Regions from separate parts of the Candidatus Thalassolituus haligoni genome, predicted to be linked through region 4. Evidence: predicted binding sites of a transcription regulator. Region 4 holds the regulator's gene; each other region holds the start of a gene.
The links. Region 4 encodes sigma-54, which starts transcription at its own class of promoters, with help from an activator protein. Its sites were predicted from a motif close to TGGCACNNNNNTTGCTNT; they were not measured.

Region 1 (5,355 bases), 1.3 Mb from region 4:
CAGGTGGTCTGAATTGTCATTTTTACGGATCGACATGACCAGTGGTGAAACCAGCCCCTCTTCGCGGATGGACAGATAGCAGACGTCATTCCGCTGCATCAGGCGCACGGATTCAGGAATAATGGTGACGCCCATACCCGCAGCAACCAGCCCCAGTGCTGTTTGCAGACTGTTGGTTTCAAAAATGTCGTTCAGTTCCAGCCCTCGGGCCTTGAACTGGTTCAGTACCTGGTCGGCAAAACTGGGGCGCGGCGCAGACGGGTAAAGGATCACCTTTTGCTCGCAGATTTGTTGCAGCGACAGATCGTTCCAGGCTGCCAGTCGGCTGGAGGACGATGCCGCAACGATCAGCTTGTCTTTGGTCAGGGGGATGCTGTCGATGGATTCATCACTGATCAGCAGTCGCCCGAAGCCAACGTCAATGCGGCCACTTTTCAAGGCTTCGGTTTGTTGCATTGAGGTGAGTTCAGAGAGCGAAATATCGATGTTGCTGTTGTCACTGATAAAGCGTTGGATCGCTTTGGGAATATGGCTGTACAGCACCGATGGTACAAAGCCTATGCCCATCCAGCGTTTCTTTTCTGCCCCCAAATGATGAGTCGCACGTTTGATTTCCGCAATCCGAGCCAGTACTTGCACCGACTGGTCGTAAAAAAACTGCCCGGCGTTCGTCAGCTTCAGCGGGCGGCTGGAACGATCAATCAGGGTGACTCCCAGCTCCTCTTCCAGGTTCTGCACCTGACGTGACAGTGGCGGCTGTGCCATATGCAGCTCTTCTGCTGCCTTGCTGAAATTCAGCAAGCGGGCCACCGCCTCGTAGTATTTCAGTTGGCGTAATTCCATATATACCTCAATAGTATGAGCAGGATGATGATGGCGATATTTAAGCAGAAATAGCGATAAGAACCGAGATAAAGCCAGAGTTTATATCAACAGGATATGATCACCGACTGGCAGTCAGCCCCGCGAAAGCAGATCTTTCCATTAACCGTCGGGTATGTTCCCGGTTGTGGGACGGAGGCTGTATGGATGTTGGTGGTTACACTGCCGGTTGCTCCCTGACATCATAAAGGTACGTCGTATGAGCGTGAATTTGGTACTGCTTTGTGTCGCTGCCGGGTCTGCGTTATCCACCCAATCGGGCATCAACGCCCGGCTCAGTGCCGGCCCGCGCTTCGCAGCTGGTATGACCTGTCTGTTTTTAAACACCTGGCCGCAACACGGCTTTTACCGCTGTTTGATATTACGCAGTTCGCGTCTTTGCATATTTCATAAAAAACCATCATTTCTCTATAAAATCCTTTAAAAACAAATAGTTATTTAAGGTTTTAAAAGCTGGCACGGCGGCTGCTATAGCTCTGATGACGTAATAACAATAACGAGAACATCATGAGTAGCGCCGAATCTTCTTTGCCCGGTTCTTCCGCCGGTCTGAGTCTGGTGTCGTCCCGCGACCCGCTCCAATCACACACCCGCTATATCCGCGTCAGAAGCGCACCGAACAGCCGTTATGTCGAATTCGATTTCGCAATTGACGACCCGAGCCTGTTCGTCGAGCTGATCCTGCCACAGCAGGCATTTGAAATATTCTGTCAGGCCAATTCGGTGGTCGCTATGACCAAGCAGCAGGCGGCTGGAATTGACGCAGAAATGGACAAATGGCGCTACGGCCACGACACCCTGGTAGGGCGTTCACACAGCAGTGCCAACCAACAATAACAACCAGCAGGTGGGAATAATTTATGAGCGTTGAAATCAAGACAGCAACACTGGAGCCAGTGCGTAATACCTTCACACCCATCGCCAAACGCTTTGGCGACAAACCGGCCAGTCGTTACCAGGAGGCTTCCTACGATATTCAGGGGGTGACCAACTTTCACTACAAACCGGCCTGGAATGAAGAATTCGAGATCAATGATGCACGCCGCACTGCCATTCAGATGGAAGATTGGTACAGCCTGAAAGATCCGCGCCAGTTCTATTACGGCACCTACGTCGGCAGTCGCGGCAAAATGCAGGAAAACGCTGAAAACAACTACAGCTTTTTTGAAAAACGCCACTTTGCCGCGCGCTTGCCAGACGTCGTTAAAGAGAAATTGATTCGTCTGGTCGTGCCTCTGCGTCACGTTGAACAAGCTGCCAACCTGAACAATATGTACGGTGTTTCCGTTGGTTATGGCACCACCATCACCCAAGCGCTGGTGTACGAAGGTATGGATCGGCTGGGGATTGCTCAGTACCTCTCCCGTATTGGCCTGATTCTCGATGGCAATACCGGCACGGCGCTGGAGCAGGCGAAGCAATTTTGGATGAACGACGGCTGTTGGCAAGGTGTGCGTGCGCTGTGTGAAGAAACCCTGGTGCAGCAAGACTGGTTCGAGCTCGTCATTGCCCAGAACCTGATTATCGACACGCTGATTGGCGATCTCTATTACCGCCAGCTGGATCAATGGCTGGCTGATCAGGACGTTCCCGACGTTAGCATGTTGCTGGAATTTATGCAGGAATGGCAAAAAGACCGTAATCGCTGGCTCGATAGCATCCTTAAGCTGGCGGCGGCTGAATCCGACAGCAACCGGGCGCAACTGCTCACCTGGGCGGACAAGTGGAGCGCCAAGGCCAGCGTTGCTCTGACGCCGGTCGCGCTGGAATTACTGGGTGAAGACGCACTTTCCCAGGCGCAAGACGTACTGGCAACGCGCCTCAACAAACTCGGTATCAAATAAGGATTCCACTATGACCAAGGTGTATATCGCCCTGCAGGATAACGACGTTTCCCATTACCTGGTGGAAGCCATTGAAGCAGATAACCCGGACGTTACGGTGCAGTACATGCCCGCGATGATTCGCATCGAAAACGAACACCAGTTGATTGTTAAGCGCGCAACCGTGGAAGAAAAACTCGGCCGCGATTGGGATGTGCAGGAACTGTCGCTGAGCTTGATCACCATTGGTGGCAACGTTGAGGAAGACGAAGACGCCTTTACTCTGACCTGGAACCAGTAATCAGCGCCAGTGCTGTGACGGTGTTGGGCATGACTTTTGGTATGGCCCAACAGCCAGAGTGACAGCACAAAACAACAACGCGCCGAGCGTCTGCCTCAGGCAACGTTCGACCTGAAAAATAAAAAAGGGGCCACACCATGGCGACCAAAAAGCTCAATATGAAAGACAAATACAAAATGCTGACCCGTGATCTCGACTGGGAGTTTTCCTATCAGGATCGCAAGCAAGCCTTTCCGTATGAAGAATTTGAAGGCATCAAGATTACCGACTGGTCGAAATGGGAAGACCCATTTCGTCTGACCATGGATTCCTACTGGAAATACCAGTCAGAAAAAGAGAAAAAGCTGTACGCCATTCTCGATGCTTTTGCCCAGAATAACGGCCATTTGAATATTTCTGATCCGAAATACGTCAACGCACTCAAAGTATTTTTGGGCGGCGTGACGCCGGTGGAATATCAGGCCTTCCAGGGTTTTGCGCATGTTGGTCGCCAGTTTGGCGGCGTTGGGGCACGGGTTGCTTGCCAGATGCAGTCGATCGATGAGTTACGGCATGTGCAGACCCAGGTGCATGCCATGAGCCATTACAACAAGTACTTCGATGGTCTGCACAACTGGTCTGGCATGCAGGACAAGGTTTGGTACATGTCGGTACCGGTCTCTTTCTTCCACGATGCCCGTGCGGCTGGCCCGTTTGAATTTCTGGTAGCGATTTCGTTCAGCTTCGAATACGTGCTCACCAATCTGTTGTTTGTGCCGTTTATGTCGGGTGCTGCCTATAACGGCGATATGGCCACCGTCACGTTTGGTTTTTCTTCCCAGTCGGACGAAGCCCGCCATATGACTCTGGGCCTGGAAGTGATCAAGTTCCTGCTGGAGCAGCATGAAGACAACGTCCCCATCGTACAGAAGTGGGTCGACAAATGGTTTTGGCGCGGCACCCGAGTGCTGGGGATTGTTGCCATGATGATGGACTACATGCTGCCCAACAAAGTGATGAGTTGGCGCGAAGCCTGGGAGGTTTACTTTGAAGAAGCAGGCGGTGCCTTGTTCAAGGATCTCGCCCGTTATGGTATTCGTCCGCCGAAGTACGCCGATATCGCCACCGCACAGATGGATCATATGTCGCATCAGACCTGGTGGAATTTCTACAACTTCGGTGAAGCCGCCGGCTTCCATACCTGGATTCCGACCGCTACCGAGCTGGACTGGCTCAGTGAGAAATACCCGGACACCTTCGACAAGTACTACCGTCCACGCTGGGAGCTGGCCAAAAAGATGGAAGCAGAAGGCAAACGATTCTACTCCAAAGGGCTGCCACAATTATGCAACACCTGTCAGGTGGCGATGCTCAACACAGAAATGGATGACCCAACCCAGTTGGTTTATCGCAGTTCTGAATACAACGGCGACAAGTACCACTTCTGCTCGGATGGCTGTAAGGACATCTTTGATGACGAGCCAGAAAAATACGTCCAGTCCTGGCTGCCGGTGCACCAGATCCTGCAAGGCAACTGCGGTGGTGCTGATCTGGAAACCGTCATGCGCGAGTACTACGGCATGGACGTCGGTGTCGACAACCTCGATATGAAGGGTTCGCCAGACGAACAACGCTGGAAGGAATGGAAATCAGCCTGACCCCGCCGGATGTGGTGGCGCCAGGGACAGGAGAGAAACGGACAGGGACGGAGCCCATCCCAGCGGAAAAACAACACCGAGTCTGACAGCAGATGTCAGGCTCCAGATAAGAGAATAACAATATGACTGTAAAAACCACCGCCGCCGAGTACATCGGCGAAGTTCGAGATCGTATCGAAAATTTTCACGGCAACCAATTGGTGTACATCGGTTGGGATCAGCATCTACTGTTCTGTTCCGCCTTCACCTTTATGGTGTCGCCGACGACCAGCTTTCGTGCATTGCGGGATGAAAACATGGCTGGCGTGTTTGGCGAGCATCCTGAATGGACGGACATTAACTGGGACACGGCCAGCTGGCTGCTGGATGGCCAACCATTCACCCCGGATCTGGACAAAGCCATTACGCCGCAAGGGATTACCCACAAATCCCTGCTGCGGTTGGTGACGCCGGAGCTGAAAGGCTTTATGGGTGCGGGGGTTTAACCATGAGTTATCGCGTGACCATCGAACCGACCGGTGACCAGATTGATGTGGAAGAAGGCCAAACCATTCTTGATGCTGCCTTGCGTCAGGGGGTCTGGTTGCCTTTCGCCTGCGGTCATGGCACCTGTGCCACCTGCAAGATCCAGGTATTGGAAGGCGACGTGGATGTGGGCGAAGCCTCGTCGTTTGCGCTGATGGATATGGAGCGTGACGAAGGCAAAATCCTC
Region 2 (5,355 bases), 2.1 Mb from region 4:
GCTGCTCCAGGGTGTTACGAACAAACTGCGCCATCGCTGCCCGTATCTGACTGGTCACCAGCAATACCGCCGGGTGGCCCGCCATTTCCTGTGCCTGCACGGCTTCCGCTAACGAGCGTTGCAAGGTGTCGGCCATTGCCGGTTCAAGAATCAAACCGGCTTGCCCACCCGTTTGCTGCGCCTGCTGTAATGACTGTTGATAGGACTTGAGCAATAACTGTTCCAGTCCTGGATCCAGGGTGACAACCGGCAGCTCATCCCCGTGGCCATAGATGTTCTGGACGATCAGGCGCCGCAGACCCATACGGGCCGATGCCACCAGAGCGGCAGGATCTTGACTATTGGCGGGGCTATTCGCCAAAGATTCGGCGATTGAGCGCAGATCCCGAATCGGCACCTGCTCTTTCAACAGACTTTGCAGTACGGTCAGTAACTGGCTGATCGAGACTTTATTCGGTACCAGCTCTTCAGCCAGCTTGGGGGAGGAAGTCGCTAGCATGTCCAGCAGCTTCTGTACGTCTTCGTGTCCCAATAATTCGTGGGCGTGACGATAGAGTTTCTGATTCAGATGGGTCGCGACAACGGTACTGGCATCCACCACGGTGTAACCGAGTGTCTGGGCGCGGTCTTTCTGGCTGGATTCAATCCAGAACGCATCCATCCCGAATGCCGGGTCACGTGCCGCGATGCCGTCAATCTTGCCAAAAACTTCACCGGGATTAATCGCCATTTCCCGTTCCGGGTAAATTTCGGCTTCAGCCAGCGTAACCCCCATCAGGGTGATGCGGTATTGGTTGGGTAACAGATCGAGATTGTCGCGAATATGAACCGAAGGCATCAGGAAACCCAGATCTTGCGATAGCTTGCGCCGCACCCCCTTGATCCGGTTCAACAGCTGGCCACCCTGATGTTTGTCGACCAACGGAATCAAACGATAGCCCACTTCCAGACCGACGCGATCCACCGGTTCCACGTCGTCCCAGCCCAGCTCCTTGACCTCCAGCTGCTTGATCGCTTGTTCGGCTTTTTCTTTCGGTGCTTCCAGCGCCCCGCCACTGCCCCGCACCGGCAATTTTTCCTGGGCTTTGGGCTTGCCGCCCAGCCGTTTCACCACCGCATCCCCCAACTGGCCGCCCTCTTTCTTGTAACGAATGGCATAAGCCAGACCGCCCGCCACCAGCGCGGAACTGAGGAAGATGGTATGCGGCATACCGGGCACAACCCCCATCAGGAACATCAATCCGGCAGCAACCCCCAGTGCTTGGGGGGCGGCAAACATCTGGCCAAACACCTGCGCACCCATGCCTTCATCACCGCCATTACGCGTCACCATAATGGCAGTCGCGGTCGACAGCAGCAGCGACGGAATCTGGGCAACCAGACCGTCACCAATAGCCAGCAAGGTATACACCTCCACGGCATCGGCAAAATTGAGGTTGTGCTGGCCCATGCCGATAGCAAAACCACCAACAACGTTAATGATCAGAATCAGAATACCGGCGACGGCGTCGCCTTTGACAAATTTGCTGGCACCGTCCATCGAGCCATAAAAATCGGCTTCCGCCGCGACCTCGTTACGCCGACTGCGGGCCTGGTCGGCATCAATCAAACCGGCATTAAGATCCGCATCGATGGCCATTTGCTTGCCCGGCATGGCATCCAGAGTGAAGCGAGCACTCACTTCGGACACCCGTCCGGCACCCTTGGTGACCACCACAAAGTTGATGATCATGAGGATCATAAAGACCACCAGACCAACGGCGTAGTTACCGCCAATCAATACCTCGCCGAAGGCTTCGATCACCTTGCCAGCAGAGTCTCCCCCTTCATGGCCATTCATCAACACCACGCGAGTGGAGGCAACGTTTAACGCCAGCCGCAACAAGGTTGCCACCAGCAGGATGGTCGGGAAAATAGTGAAATCGAGTGGCCGCAGGGCATACACACTCACCAGCAACACAACAATCGACAGAGCAATGTTGAAGGTAAAAAACGTATCCAACAGCAAGGGCGGCAGCGGCAGCGTCATCATCCCCAACAGGATCACCACCATTAATGGCACACTGAGGTTACCCTGGGACAGCAGCGACATACCTTGCTTGACGTGAGAAAACACTTGAGATGTGGCCAATGCCATAACCCTACCTGTCAAAAAACCGTTATCAGACAGGGGGATCGCAATAAATGGGCCAGAAGCAAGAAATCGGAAATCGGAAATCGGAAATCGGAAATCGGAAATCGGAAATCGGAAATCGGAAATCGGAAATCGGGAATCGGGAATCGGGACAAGGCGGCCGATAACGGCCGCCTGACCAGCATCAGTCCAGGTGTTCAACCCGAATACGGGTCACATCGCCAACCGTGCTGTCCAGCGCCTGAATAGCGGCAATGGCACCGTTCATGGTTTTTTCCACGATACGATGCGTCAGCAAAATGATCTGTGCCAGCTCTTCACCTTCTTTTGGCTCTTTCTGGATGATGGCTTCAATATTGATGCCGCGCTCACTCAGAATCGTCGCGACTGACGCCAGCACACCGGTTTTGTCCTGTACCTGGATCCGCAGGTAGTAGGAAGTTTCAACCTCCTCAATCGGCAAGACCTGCTCGTTTTCAATCTCGTTATAAGCCAGGTGATTGACACGGGCAGCCGCATCCGCTTCCAACGTGCGGGCCAGATCAATAATATCCGCTACGACGGCAGACGCGGTTGGGCCAGCACCGGCACCGGCACCGACGTACAGTGTATCGCCGACGGCATTGCCGTTGACCATCACGGCGTTTAATACGCCATCAACCTTGGCAATTGGCCGGGCTTCCGGAATCAGGGTCGGATGCACACGTAAATCGATGCCTTTTTCTGTCTGGCGGCTGACACCCAGATGTTTGATGCGATACCCCAGTTCTTCGGCATACTCGACGTCATCCTGAGTAATTTTGCTGATGCCTTCGGTATAGCAGCGCGCAAATTGCAGCGGAATACCGTAGGCAATCGACGCCAGAATCGTCAGTTTGTGGGCAGCATCGATACCCTCAACATCAAACGTCGGATCGGCTTCAGCGTAACCCAGCTGCTGGGCTTCTTGCAGTACGTCGTTAAAATCTCGGCCCTTGTCGCGCATCTCGGTCAGGATAAAGTTACCCGTACCGTTGATAATACCGGCCAGCCAGTTGATACGGTTGGCAGCCAGTCCTTCCCGCAGCGCCTTGATGATAGGAATACCACCGGCCACACCGGCTTCGTACATGACCGATACGCCTTTCGCTTCCGCCAAGGCAAAAATCTCTTCACCGTGTTCCGCAATCAGCGCCTTGTTAGCCGTCACTACGTGCTTGCCGTGCTCAATGGCCGTCATCACCAGCTCACGTGCCACCTCGTAGCCACCAATCAGTTCCACCACCACATCGATATCGGGGTTTTTAGCCACTTCAAAAATATCGCTGGTCATAGGAATATTGCGGGTGTCGCAATCCGGATTGGGACGACGCGTTCCGATTTGCGCCACAATAATCTCGCGACCTGCCCGGCGTGCAATATTTTTCGCATTGGTGGTCAGTACATTAAACGTACCACCACCGACTGTACCTAAACCGCAGATACCTACTTTTACCGGCTTCAAGGTCTTCTCCTCTCTTCTGGATTAAATCGAACGTTGCAGCGCTGTGCGTCGTTCTTACGTTGTTTGATGCTGACTGCAATAACGGCTTCACATTAACGGCTTTTACCGTCATGCCGCCACAGTCGCCGTCATGCGTACTTGCACGCCTGAGTATGCAGTGCTGCCCAGTGCGCTGTTCCGTTGCCCGGCTCAGTCACCCTGATAGTGACCATCCTTGCGCAGCATATTCTTGATGCCACGTAATGCCTGACGCGTGCGTTGATCGTTTTCAATCAGCGCCAGTCGTACATGATCATCGCCGTACTCACCAAAACCGATGCCGGGAGATACCGCGACCCTGGCTTCCAGCAATAACTTTTTACTGAACTCCAGCGACCCCATAGAACGATACGGTTCAGGAATGCGTGCCCAGACAAACATGGTGGCCTTCGGAATCTCGACCTGCCAGCCCATGTCATTCAGACCCTTGCACAACACATCGCGACGATGCTTGTACATCTCGCAGATCTCCCCGACCACCGACTGATCGCCTTCCAGTGCCGCAATCGCCGCCACCTGAATGGGGGTGAATGTACCATAATCGAGGTAGGACTTGATCCTGCCAAGCGCATGAATCAGGTCTTTATTACCGCAGCAAAAACCCACTCGCCAGCCCGGCATGTTGTAGCTTTTTGACAACGAGAAAAACTCCACCGCCACTTCTCTGGCGCCTTCTACCTGCAGAATGGACGGCGGCTGATAACCATCAAACGCAATGTCGGCATAAGCCAGATCCTGTACTACCCAGATTTCATGCTCACGAGCCATATCTACCACTCGTTCGAAAAAATCCAGTTCGACACACTGACCGGTTGGATTACCGGGAAAATTAAGCACCAGCATTTTTGGCTTCGGCCAACTGGTTTTGATCGCTTTTTCCAGCTCGGCAAAAAAATCCACATCCGGCGTCAGTGGCACATGGCGAATATCGGCACCGGCCAACACAAAACCGTAAGGATGAATCGGATACGCCGGATTCGGCACCAGCACCGCATCGCCAGGGCCCAGCGTCGCCAGCGCCAAATGCGCCAAACCTTCCTTCGACCCAATGGTGGTAATCACTTCCGTATCCGGATTCAGATCGACGTCGTAACGCTTTTTATACCAGTTCGCCATCGCCCTGCGCAGGCGCGGAATCCCTTTTGATTGGCTGTAACGATGTGTGCCTTCTTTCTGCACTGTCTCGATCAGCTTGTCGACAATGTGTTGCGGTGTGTCTTGATCGGGATTCCCCATCGACAGATCCACAACATCTTCGCCACGGGCTCGCGCCGCCATTTTCAACTCACCGATCACGTTGAAAACATAGGGGGGCAAACGCTCAATGCGCGGAAAATGCTTGTTCATGGAGGACTCTTTCGTCAATGGCTGAAAAGCCCAACAGGCTACTGGATGGCGGCAGTTTGATCAATGAAATCACTGGCTCCTGCGTGATAGCCAAACCAGCATGGTTAACTGCCGACCTGTCAAAAAACAAATCACGAATCAGCTTAGTACGCCAGCAATTGACGCTAAACCCGACGACACTTTGTCCATGTCGAAACCCGTTGGGGTGAGATATGCCGACAATCCCAAACCCGCCAAAATTCAATAGCAACTCGTTTCTGAACCAGAAAATCACCTGACGTGACATCATCGAGCCAATATGCACATGATGCGTCAGTTTCGATACGTGAAATTTCTGAACAAAAAAGCCCGG
Region 3 (5,355 bases), 1.7 Mb from region 4:
CGTCGGCATCAACAAGCCTGCTGGATCAGATTCGGGCATGGTTCAGCCATGAGTCCTTGCAGCCGCTGTTGGCGCCCTTGATGCTGGTGATACTGCTGTTACCACCAGCTATCGGCTATGTTGTTTTATCTCAACCTGCGACCAGCAAAACCCTCAGTTACGCGACTGAACGGGCAGAGCGGCAGGACATGATGCTGGAAGATGGCTCTCGAGTGGTGCTGAATGCGGATAGCCGCGTGCAGGTGACTCTGAGTGAGTCGCAGCGTTATGTTGCTCTGAATAAAGGTGAAGCCTACTTCTCGGTCAGCAAAGACAAACAGCGCCCTTTTATTGTGGATACCGATCTCGGGCAAATCCGAGTGGTGGGTACAGCCTTTAATGTTGATCGTAGCGGTGACCATCTGGTGGTGGTGGTCGAGCACGGTATTGTTGAAGTCACGGCCGCCGGTACAACCTTGCAGTTATTGGCCGGAGATGGGTTGCGACTGGCGGAAGGAACACTTTCCATGTTTCGTGATGCGGACGCTGCGGAATGGCGCAGTGGCTGGCGTGAAGTCAGTGAAGAGCCATTGTCTGAGCTGATTGCCCATTTGCAGCAGTACACTGCGCGTGAGATTGTGCTCGACCAGGTGGATACCCGCCAGGTTTTTTCCGGGCGCTACAGTCAAACCGATGTGCAGACAACGCTGGCGTTGATTGCCAATCTGTTTGATCTGAAACTGCAAGTGACGGATGACCGCCTGCTTCTGAGCGGTCGCTAGCGTCCTGTTAGCCAACAACCAGCTGATAGGCCAGAATCAACAGTACGACCAGCTCGATGATGGCAGCGCCTTGCCAGAAAGCCACCGGGTTACGCTCCATCAGCGGTGGGCGAGCCTTGCGTAAAAAATCCTGATTCGGTGTGTGCAGGTCGTGCACAAACTCGAACATATCGTCGTAGCGCTTGTACGGATCAATACGGGTTGCTTTCTGGATAGCGTCATCGACCCAGGCAGGCACTTCAGACTCCTCATCCACCAGAATACTGCGGTATTGCAGCCGCCGCTGGGCAGACACTGATTTGCAGCGTGCCACTTCCACGCCATAAGGGAATTTACCGCTTAGTAAATGGTAGGCCAGTACCCCCAGCGAAAACTGGTCAGACTGTGGCTGGCCTCCCTGACCAAGAAAATATTCCGGTGCCATATACAGCGCTGTACCGGGCAATTCGTTGCTATTGTCGAGTCCGATTTCTGCCAGTCCACGCACGCTGGTGGAGCCAAAATCAATGATTTTTAATCGCCCTTCATCGTCAATCATCAGGTTATCTGGCTTGAGATCCTGATGCAGCATTTCCAGTCGATGAAAAGCACGCAGACCACGGGCAACCTGATCGATGATGACGCGTACCTGCTCCAGTGTCGGTTTGGGATTGTCCCTTAGCCATTGCGCCAAGGTGCGGCCTTCAAAGTATTCGCTGACGGTATAAAGATATTGGCGAGGTCTGTCCGGTATCCATGGCTGGATAACGTGGGCATTCTGGATGCGCCGACCAATCCACTCTTCCATCATCAGACGTTCGAGATAGTCCTCATTGTGTTGCTGCTCGACAGACGGCAGCTTGAGTACGACTTTTTCGTTGCTTGGCAGATCACGGGCCAAAAATACATGGCTGCGGCTGGTGGTATGCAGGTTACGTATGATCTCGTAGCCATCAAACGTCATGCCTGGCTCCAGCGCCGGAGGCAGTGGCAGCCGGGTCACGTCGGGCAGTAGCGATGTCTGGCTGCTGTCGGGGACGGCAGTCATGCGGATCAGCTGGATACTCAGGTTGTCGTCACTGCCGTTATCCAGTGCATGCCGGGCGATCTGCTCGGCAGCGTTATCCAGATCATCAGCATGCTGGCGAATGGTTTCACGCAGATATTCCGGTGTTACGTATTCATAGATACCATCGGTGGTAAGGATAAACACATCCTCGGCTTGCAGGCTGGTATGGCGATATTCAACCTCCACGCTTTCAGCCATGCCCATGGCGCGGGCCAGATAACTCTTTTCGGCAGATTCCCAGAGTCGGTGATCGCTGGTGAGCTGTTCCAGCGCCTGGTCTCGCAGCCGGTATATACGGCTGTCACCGACGTGAAAAATATGGGCGTTATGGCCGCGCAGAATCAGTGCGCTGAGTGTGCAGACATACCCCCTGTTGATATCAAAGCGGAATTCACTGCGCCGGGTTTGCGAATAGAGCCAGCCGTTAATCGCCCGCATGACCTGCTCACCGGAGTGTTGCACGGTCCAGGTTTCCGAGGTGCAGTAATAATCTTCCAGCAGACTGTTAATGGCGGTTTCACTGGCAATATGGCTGACGTCGCTACTACTGATACCATCCGCAATCGCCGCTGTGATGCCCTTGAGAATAAGCTGGGGCGGAGTGGGGCTGACCAGACCCAGGTAGTCCTGGTTTTTGGCTTTAATGCCCTTGTCAGAATATTGGCCTGCGGCAATACAGAGGCGTTGGGTCATGCATGATTTCCTGACATCTGTTAGTCAAAAAAAGAGGGCCAACGGCCCTCTCTTCTATCTTGCATCATGGGAAGGGATCAAGAACCCAGTTGGCGCTTGGCACCGGTGCGTACGTGAGTGAAGTACAGCGGCAGACCAACCAGCAGGAAGCCACCAAACAAGTTGCCCAGTGCCGTTGGTAGTTCGTTCCAGATCAGGTACTGCATAAAGGTAAAGTCACCTCCCATGATCATAGAGAACGGGAACAGAAACATGTTCACAATGGAGTGTTCAAAACCCATAAAGAAGAACAGCATAACCGGCATCCACATAGCCGCCATTTTGCCGGTAGCCGAGGTGGAGATCATGGCGCCCACCACGCCCATAGACACCATCCAGTTGCACAACATGCCGCGAATGAAAATGGTTAGCCAACCATCAAGACCGTGGGCAGCATAACCCACGGTGCGGGATTCACCGATGTGGCTCACTTTCTCGGCAATGGCACCACCGTCGGTGTTGTAGCCATAAGTCAGGATGAAAGACACCATAAAGGCTGTCATCAGAGCACCAGCGAAGTTACCAATAAACACCAAGCCCCAGTTGCGCAGCAGTTGCGGCATGTTACAGCCTGGACGCTTGTCGATCAGTGCCAGTGGCACCAGCGTGAACACACCGGTCAACAGGTCAAATTTCATCAGGTACAACATGATAAAGCCAACCGGGAACAGACAGGCACCGAGAATCGGAGAGCCACTCTTCATGGCAACGGTAATGGCAAATACGGCAGCCAGACCCAAGATGGCACCGGCCATAAAGGCACGGATCAGGGTGTCTTTGGTCGACATGAAGATTTTTTCTTCACCGGCATCGACCATCTTGGTCACAAACTCGGAAGGCGCGAGATAGGACATATCAAATTCCTCTGGTTCGGTAGGTATCGGGTCAAGGTCGATACCGAATAGTTGGTTCATGCCGCCAAAGGGCTAACACGAATGCTCAGGTCACTGAATTGAGTGGTCGCTGGCGTTTGAACCTGTCCGAACGAGGTGTTTCGACATGCTGCAGAGCACGACGTGGCACCATCCGCAGGCAAAAGTCAGGGAAGCACTCAACGTCGTTGTTTTCTAGACCGGGAATCACCATTGATTCACCGTCTGGAGATCATAAAGCATTTAATATGCCATTATTATCAACCAATTGATTTTTAAGTGTTTATTATGATTTTAACGTGATGGGTGATCAATCAGACCATTGCTCATGGAATTATTGATGAGTTATTTTAGGGCTATGACTTTTCGGACGCTCTAAATGAGTGCGCGTCCTGACAGGGAGAAACATATCGCTGAATCAGTGTGCACCGAGCAGTCGCTGTCACTGTTTCAACCGCCGCTGGTGCTTCGGAAATGCGGGCCACCAGGCCCGCTGAATCGTGCAGATTACCAGGCTTTGTAGGGCAGGAACTTGCCATTCATCGTCAGTAGTACCCGATCTCCTTTGGGGTCTTCGATTTTTTCGACATCCATAGTGAAATCGATGGCACTCATGATACCGTCGCCAAATTTCTCCTGAATCACTTCTTTCAGTGTATCGCCATAAACACCAACGATTTCGTACAGGCGGTATACCAGCGGATCTTGCGGCACTTGCTGTTCCCAGGTTTTGGTGGGGTAGGCAATCAATGCCGCTTTGACCTCTTCAGACAGTTCGAGGATGTCGCATAGTTTACTGGCCGCGTTTTCCGGCATGCTGTTTTTACCCAGGCAGGCCGAGGTGACCCAGACAGTCCCCATCGCCATGGAGGCAGCGATGGCTTCCCAGCTTAATGCCTTGGCCTGTTTGGCCAGAATAATGGCTTCAGTCATTTCCAGTTTGTTCATTACAGCACTCCGGGGATTAGAGAGGGTTTGGGAAAGTGGCATTTATAATGCCAAAAAATTAAAGGCTGTCAGGAATAGTAACGAGGAGCAGAGTAACCAAGTGGACAATAACCAAGGAGTCTTGGTGTTGGAACATTATTCCAGCAAGTCGCTTTTACTGCTGCCTAATTGCAGCATTTCAGAGACGCTGATGATATTACTGGCGACTTCGACAATACGCTTTTTGTTATCCATCGCTGCCTGACGAATCTGGCGATAAGCCTCTTCCTCATTGATCCCCTGATTCTGCATCAGCAAGCCCTTGGCCTTCTCGATCAGCTTACGCTCATCCAGGGCCTGACGGGCCTGCCTCAGTTCATCGCTCATCCGTTCCAGATGCTCAGCCTGGCGCTGTACCAGTTCTGAAATCGAGCTGGCCAGCTTGGTATTAAATCCGGGAGTCACTGTCAGTTTGTCTGATTCGCTAACCGAGTTTGGCAAGGAAGACAGCGAAGACAACGGCAGCTCCTCGATATCCGTCAACTCGCGGATGTGGTTGTGATGCAGATGCAGATCTTTTTCCGCTTGGGCAATTTTTTGCTGGCAGAGGTGAAGCAGTTCAGAGGCCAGCTCTTTTTCAATCGTCTGCATCTGATCAATTCTGTGCGTTGACAGCTCATACCAGACTTCGCTGATCGCCGTTGGTAGCGTATCGCTACGGCGGAATCGGGCAATCATGTTACGTAACTTGTTCAACTCGATGGTGGCTTCACTACTTTCTGCCTGACGCCATTGGTCGGCGGGCACCGCCTGGGTCAAACTGGCAAAAATATCGAAACAACGGTGCTGGGCATCCTGAAGGGTCTTGATACGTTCCTGCTGCTTTTTGGTGAACTCGCCAGCGGTAAAACCGATCACTCCCCAAGCCCGCTCCTGGCCAGAATATTCTTTGCCCTGAACAAAGTTGAACATGGCGACCAGTGCGCGAGTGATATCGGGGTCGCTGGCAATATCG
Region 4 (5,355 bases):
CACGATCCTGATGATCCATCGAGCTCAGAATTTCCTGGGTAACCTGCTCAGGAAGTTGCTGGAGCATATCGGCAATATCATCGCTGTCGAGATCTGCGGTGGCATCGACGACTTCCTCGGCGCTCATGTCGCTGAGGAACTGACTCTGGATATCGATCGCCAGATATTGCAGCACTTCACCTTCGATTTCCTTGTCGACCAGTTCCCAGATGATTTTTCGGGCCTTGGGCGGAGAGGATTCGATCAGATGGGCAACATCGACAGGGGCGAGGCCGGAGTTGATGATCCGGCGCACCCGAGTCATGGCACCAGATTCGAGCGCTTCGTTCAGGCTATGGAGTTTGGATCTGGCCTTTTCGCTGAGTTCTGCCATGGGAGCCCCGATACGGAGTGAATGGCATGATTCTAGCGTGAATCGTCGAGTGTTGCCATGTGAGCAGTGCTGAAACTACTCGCATTTATGTCGCTAGTGATTTGATTTTATAGGAAACTTTTTATGTGTTAGCGAATCTTGGCAAGCAGTGGCGACACCAGGGTGGGTACATTTTATTCGCCTTCATCGAAGCGGCGGTTGATCAGCTCGCAGAGCGCATCCAGTGCTGGTTGGGCATCGTTACCCTCGGCTTCGATTTGAATATCAGTGCCCTTGCTGGCGGCGAGCATCATCACCGCCATGATGCTTTTGGCATCAACCATCCGGTTCGGATAGCCGATCTTGACGGTAGAACCGTAGGCGGCGGCAGTCGAAACCAACTTGGCTGCTGCCCGTGCGTGCAAACCAAGTTTGTTGATGATGGTTATTTGAGTGCTGACCATCCAGGCTCCCGAACGATGTCATTGTTTTTGGTGTGTGTCAGTGACTGCTGTTGGCAGTCGACCGCAGCTCGCGGTGACGCACCTGAACGTTGCCGAATTCTTGCTTGAAGGCTTCTGCCAGTCGTTCAGATAAATACACTGAACGATGCTGGCCGCCAGTGCAACCAATCGCAACGGTTAAATAGCTGCGGTTATTTTCAGCAAAACGGGGTAGCCAACGCAACAGGTATGCCTGAATATCATTAAATAGTTCGGTGACTTCCTGTTGGCCGGACAAGAACTCGATGATGGCCGGGTCTTGCCCAGTCAGCGGGCGCAACTCATGCTGCCAGTAGGGATTGGGCAGGTTGCGCACATCGAAAACGAAGTCGGCATCCAGGGGAATGCCCTGTTTGAAGCCGAACGACTGGAACAGCACAGCCATGTCCGGAGTGATTTTCTCGGCCACTCGCAGTTTGATCAGGCTCCGCAGCTCATGTACCGACATGCGTGTCGTATCCAGAGTCAGATCCGCGAGGTTGGCGACGGGTTCGAGTAATTCGGTTTCGCGCTCAATGGCTTCCGCCAGGGAAATATTGTCATTGGTGAGCGGATGCTTGCGCCGGGTTGAACTGAAGCGTTGTAACAGGACTTCTTCGGTGGCATCAAGAAAAACGATGTCGACCTGGCGATACTGCTCCGGCAAGCGGGTCAGCACCTGGGTCAGTTGCTCTATGGCATCGGGCAGGTTACGAACGTCAACACTGACAGCAACGTTGGCGCGTTTTTCTGCACTGTAGGGCAGGCCTGCGAGTGCTGGCAGTAAATCGACCGGTAGATTATCGATGCAATAAAACCCGAGGTCTTCAAGCACCGCCAGTGCGCTGGATTTACCTGAGCCTGAACGGCCACTGATCACAACCAGACGCATGTACTGTCTCCGTGTTTTGGGCAAGGTCAGTTGTCGGCCAGCGCCCGTTGATACAGTTCCTGGTCGCTGCTCGCACTGCGTAATAGGTGGCGATATTGGCTCTGGCTGAAATTTTCTGCCAGGGTTGCCAGTATTTTCAGGTGGTCGTCTGTTGCTTCTTCAGGCACCAGCAAGGCAAATACAAGATCGACTGGCTGATGGTCTATGGCATCAAAGTCGATGGCCTCGCGCAGGTGGAGTAATACCCCAACGGCCCGTTCACATTGCCGTAATCGACAGTGAGGGATAGCGATGCCTTCGCCAATGCCGGTACTGCCAAGGCGCTCACGCCCAAGCAGACGTTCAAAAACCTCATCCGATGAGCTGCCATCCACTTCTTCAGCAATCAGCTCTGCCAGAAACTCCAGCAGTTTTTTTTTGCTGGTAATGGCGACATCGGTACGAGTACGTTCAGGCGCAAGAATATCGGCAATCGCTATGCTCATGTGTCAGCCTTGTCCGTGCTGTCGGGCAACCAGTTTTTCTTTGTGTTTCAGCACTTGCCGATCCAGTTTGTCGGCCAGCAAGTCAATGGCAGCGTACATGTCGTCATGGGATGACGTCGCATGAAAATCGGCACCACTGACGTGCAGCGATGCTTCTGCCAGCTGACGGCCTTTTTCAAGGGTCAGGGTAACCTGACCAGAGGTAATGGGTTCGGCATGCCGCTCAAGGCGAACCAGTTTTTCCTTGACGTATTCTTCCATGGCTTCGGTAACTTCGACATGGTGTCCACTGATATTGATGCTCATAAACGGCTCCTTATGGCTCGCTTTAAACCGAACAAGGATCGACGGGGTCGATCAAATCAACTGTTTCCGCTCATTCGATGGCGGAATCATCATTGCCTCACGATATTTGGCCACCGTGCGGCGTGCAACCTGAATTCCCTTGTCTCCGAGGACGACGGCGATCTTGTTGTCACTCAGTGGCTTGCGCGGGTTTTCTTCGCTAATCAGCTTCTTGATCATGGCGCGAATGGCGGTTGATGAACATTCGCCGCCAGCATCGGTACTGACATGGCTGGAGAAAAAGTACTTCAGTTCAAAAATACCACGCGGTGTGTGCATGAATTTTTGCGTCGTTACCCGTGAAATGGTCGACTCGTGCATACCAACGGCATCGGCAATATCATGCAGTACCAGTGGTTTCATAGCTTCTTCGCCCTGCTCAAAAAAGTCGAGCTGATATTCGACAATTTTGGTAGCGACTTTCAGCAGGGTTTCGTTGCGGCTTTGCAGGCTTTTGATAAACCAGCGCGCTTCTTGCAGGTGATCTTTGAGGAAGGCGTTGTCGGCACTGCTGTCTGAGCGGCGCACCAACGAGGCGTAGTCGGAGTTTACCCGCAGTTTGGGGGCAATATCCGGGTTCAGTTCAACGCGCCATTCATCGCGGATGTTACGCACGATCACGTCGGGCACAACGTATTCTGACTGTTCGGAGCTGATTCCGGCTCCTGGTTTGGGATTCAACTCCTTGACCAGGCGTAATACGGCTTTGAGGTCTTCTTCTTTCAGCCGGGTTTTGCGCATCAGCGTGGGGTAGTCTTTACTGCCCAGCAGGGCAATGTAGTCACCGATCACCAGTTTGGCTTCTGCCAGCCAGGGAGTGTCGGCTGGCAGCTGGTTTAACTGCAGGATCAGGCATTCGCGCAGGTCGCGGGCAAAAACACCAGCCGGATCAAACTGTTGCAGGCGTTTGAGTACGGCCTGGACTTCGTCTTCCTCAACCCCAAATTCCGGATCCATGGAACCCAGTACGTCGTCTATGGTGGTGTGGAGGTAGCCGTCGTCGTCGACACCGTCAATCAGCATGGTGGCAATCTCGCGATCGACATCACTCATGGGAGTCAGATTCAGTTGCCATTCCAGATGCCCTTGCAGGTCGTCGGAGGTGGCATGACGGGAGTCGTAGTCAAAGTCGTCGTCGCCGACAGAGCCTGAACCGGAGGAAACGCCAGCGGTAGTCTGGAAGGTATCGTCCCAATTGCTGTCGACCGGCAGGTCATCCGGCATCTTGTCGTCCGACCACTGTTCACCCAGTTCCTGGGTGTCGGTGTCGGTCGCTGTCGCCGTGACGGCGGCTTCTCGCTCCTGATCGCCGTTGGTTTGCTGGGCATCCGTATAGTCGTCGTGCTCGGACTCTTCGAATTCCAGCATGGGATTGGAATCCAGGGCTTCCTGGATTTCCTGTTGCAGATCAAGGGTAGACAATTGCAGCAGTCGAATTGCCTGTTGCAGCTGAGGGGTCATGGTCAGCTGCTGACCCATTTTTAACTGAAGCGATGCTTTCATACAGCGTTATAGTTCATCGGTTGTCGGCATGGTCTGTGCATTATACGCCAGCCTGTGAGGCTGGGAATGCTTTTCATGGTGTCGAAATGAAACAGCGCCGGGCATCATAGCCCTGTAAGCCAGTAAGAATCAAAGACGGAAGTCCTGACCAAGGTAGATGGCCCGAACCTGTTCGTTGGCGAGTACTTCATCGGCGCTGCCTTCGGCAATAATGTGTCCACCGCCTACGATATAGGCTTTTTCACAAATTGCGAGGGTTTCGCGGACGTTGTGATCGGTAATCAGTACGCCAATGCCGCGCGCCTTGAGCTGGCGAATGATGGCCATAATGTCGGATACGGAAATCGGGTCGACACCGGCAAAGGGTTCATCAAGCAAAATAAAGGAGGGTTCGGCGGCCAGTGCCCGGGCAATTTCTACCCGGCGGCGTTCACCGCCGGAGAGTGACATCCCCAGGCTGCTGCGAATGTGCTGGATGTGAAATTCGTCCAGCAGTTGTTCCAGCTGTTGCTGGCGTTGGGGTTTTTTCAGTTCCGTGCGGGTTTCCAGAATGGCCATGATGTTGTCTTCGACGCTGAGCTTGCGGAAGATCGAGGCTTCTTGTGGCAGATAGCCAATGCCTTTCTGGGCACGGCCATGCATGGGCAGGTGACTGATGTCGTCGTCGTCAATTTTGACGCGTCCCTTGTCGGCCTGTACCAGGTTGACAATCATGTAAAAACAGGTGGTTTTACCGGCTCCGTTAGGGCCGAGCAGGCCGACAATTTGTCCGCTGCTGACGGCAAGGGATACGTCTTTGACGACCTCTCGGCCGCTGTAGCTTTTGGCCAGATGTTCCGCCCTGAGCGTTTTCATGGTTGTGCTTCCGTGTCGGGCTGGGGCTGGATAATCACCCGGATACGCTGTTTGTCTTCCGACTCAGCCGTACCATCGGCAGGCGTGTCGGAGCCGCTGGCGGTCACGGTTTCCTGTTCAATGTCGTAGCGAATCAGTTCGCCACTGAAGAGGTTGTTTTCCTGGCGTAATTCGGCATTGCCTTTAAACGCGATTTCCTTGCGGGTGGCGTAAAAATCGATGCGATTGGCGGTTGCCTGAGTGACCGGCTTGTTGCTGCTGACCTGTTGCTGGTAGCGGGCGGGTTGACCTTCGGCGATGGCTTGTTCGAGAATTTTGCCGTTCAGGATCAGTACCAGGCGTTCAGATTCGATTTTCAGAGTACCTTGCGTCAGTACCACATCCCCTTCATAAACGACCATGCCGGTTTTGCGATCGAGTTCGGCGCGGTCGGACTGGATA

Region 1: the regulator sigma-54 is predicted to act here: its motif matches at 1,337-1,354, upstream of SOJ49_RS17545 (phenol hydroxylase subunit).
Region 2: the regulator sigma-54 is predicted to act here: its motif matches at 2,175-2,192, upstream of flhA (flagellar biosynthesis protein FlhA).
Region 3: the regulator sigma-54 is predicted to act here: its motif matches at 3,650-3,667, upstream of SOJ49_RS15450 (formate/nitrite transporter family protein).

Annotation. Positions count from the first base shown of each region.
Region 1 is NZ_CP139482.1:3,882,002-3,887,356, reverse strand. Features, by position in the region: gene SOJ49_RS17550 (LysR family transcriptional regulator) at 1-843, opposite strand, end outside; gene SOJ49_RS17545 (phenol hydroxylase subunit) at 1,390-1,719, shown strand; gene SOJ49_RS17540 (aromatic/alkene monooxygenase hydroxylase subunit beta) at 1,743-2,726, shown strand; gene SOJ49_RS17535 (MmoB/DmpM family protein) at 2,737-3,006, shown strand; gene SOJ49_RS17530 (aromatic/alkene/methane monooxygenase hydroxylase/oxygenase subunit alpha) at 3,144-4,643, shown strand; gene SOJ49_RS17525 (phenol hydroxylase subunit P4) at 4,766-5,128, shown strand; gene SOJ49_RS17520 (NADH:ubiquinone reductase (Na(+)-transporting) subunit F) at 5,131-5,355, shown strand, end outside.
Region 2 is NZ_CP139482.1:2,918,870-2,924,224, forward strand. Features, by position in the region: gene flhA (flagellar biosynthesis protein FlhA) at 1-2,137, opposite strand, end outside; gene SOJ49_RS12980 (homoserine dehydrogenase) at 2,319-3,617, opposite strand; gene alaC (alanine transaminase) at 3,807-5,003, opposite strand.
Region 3 is NZ_CP139482.1:3,441,239-3,446,593, reverse strand. Features, by position in the region: gene SOJ49_RS15460 (FecR domain-containing protein) at 1-761, shown strand, start outside; gene SOJ49_RS15455 (protein kinase) at 769-2,502, opposite strand; gene SOJ49_RS15450 (formate/nitrite transporter family protein) at 2,580-3,395, opposite strand; gene cynS (cyanase) at 3,921-4,361, opposite strand; gene SOJ49_RS15440 (nitrate- and nitrite sensing domain-containing protein) at 4,497-5,355, opposite strand, start outside.
Region 4 is NZ_CP139482.1:808,688-814,042, forward strand. Features, by position in the region: gene mgtE (magnesium transporter) at 1-373, opposite strand, end outside; gene SOJ49_RS03625 (HPr family phosphocarrier protein) at 547-816, opposite strand; gene rapZ (RNase adapter RapZ) at 854-1,726, opposite strand; gene ptsN (PTS IIA-like nitrogen regulatory protein PtsN) at 1,753-2,211, opposite strand; gene hpf (ribosome hibernation-promoting factor, HPF/YfiA family) at 2,215-2,517, opposite strand; gene SOJ49_RS03645 (RNA polymerase factor sigma-54) at 2,569-4,059, opposite strand; gene lptB (LPS export ABC transporter ATP-binding protein) at 4,189-4,914, opposite strand; gene lptA (lipopolysaccharide transport periplasmic protein LptA) at 4,911-5,355, opposite strand, start outside.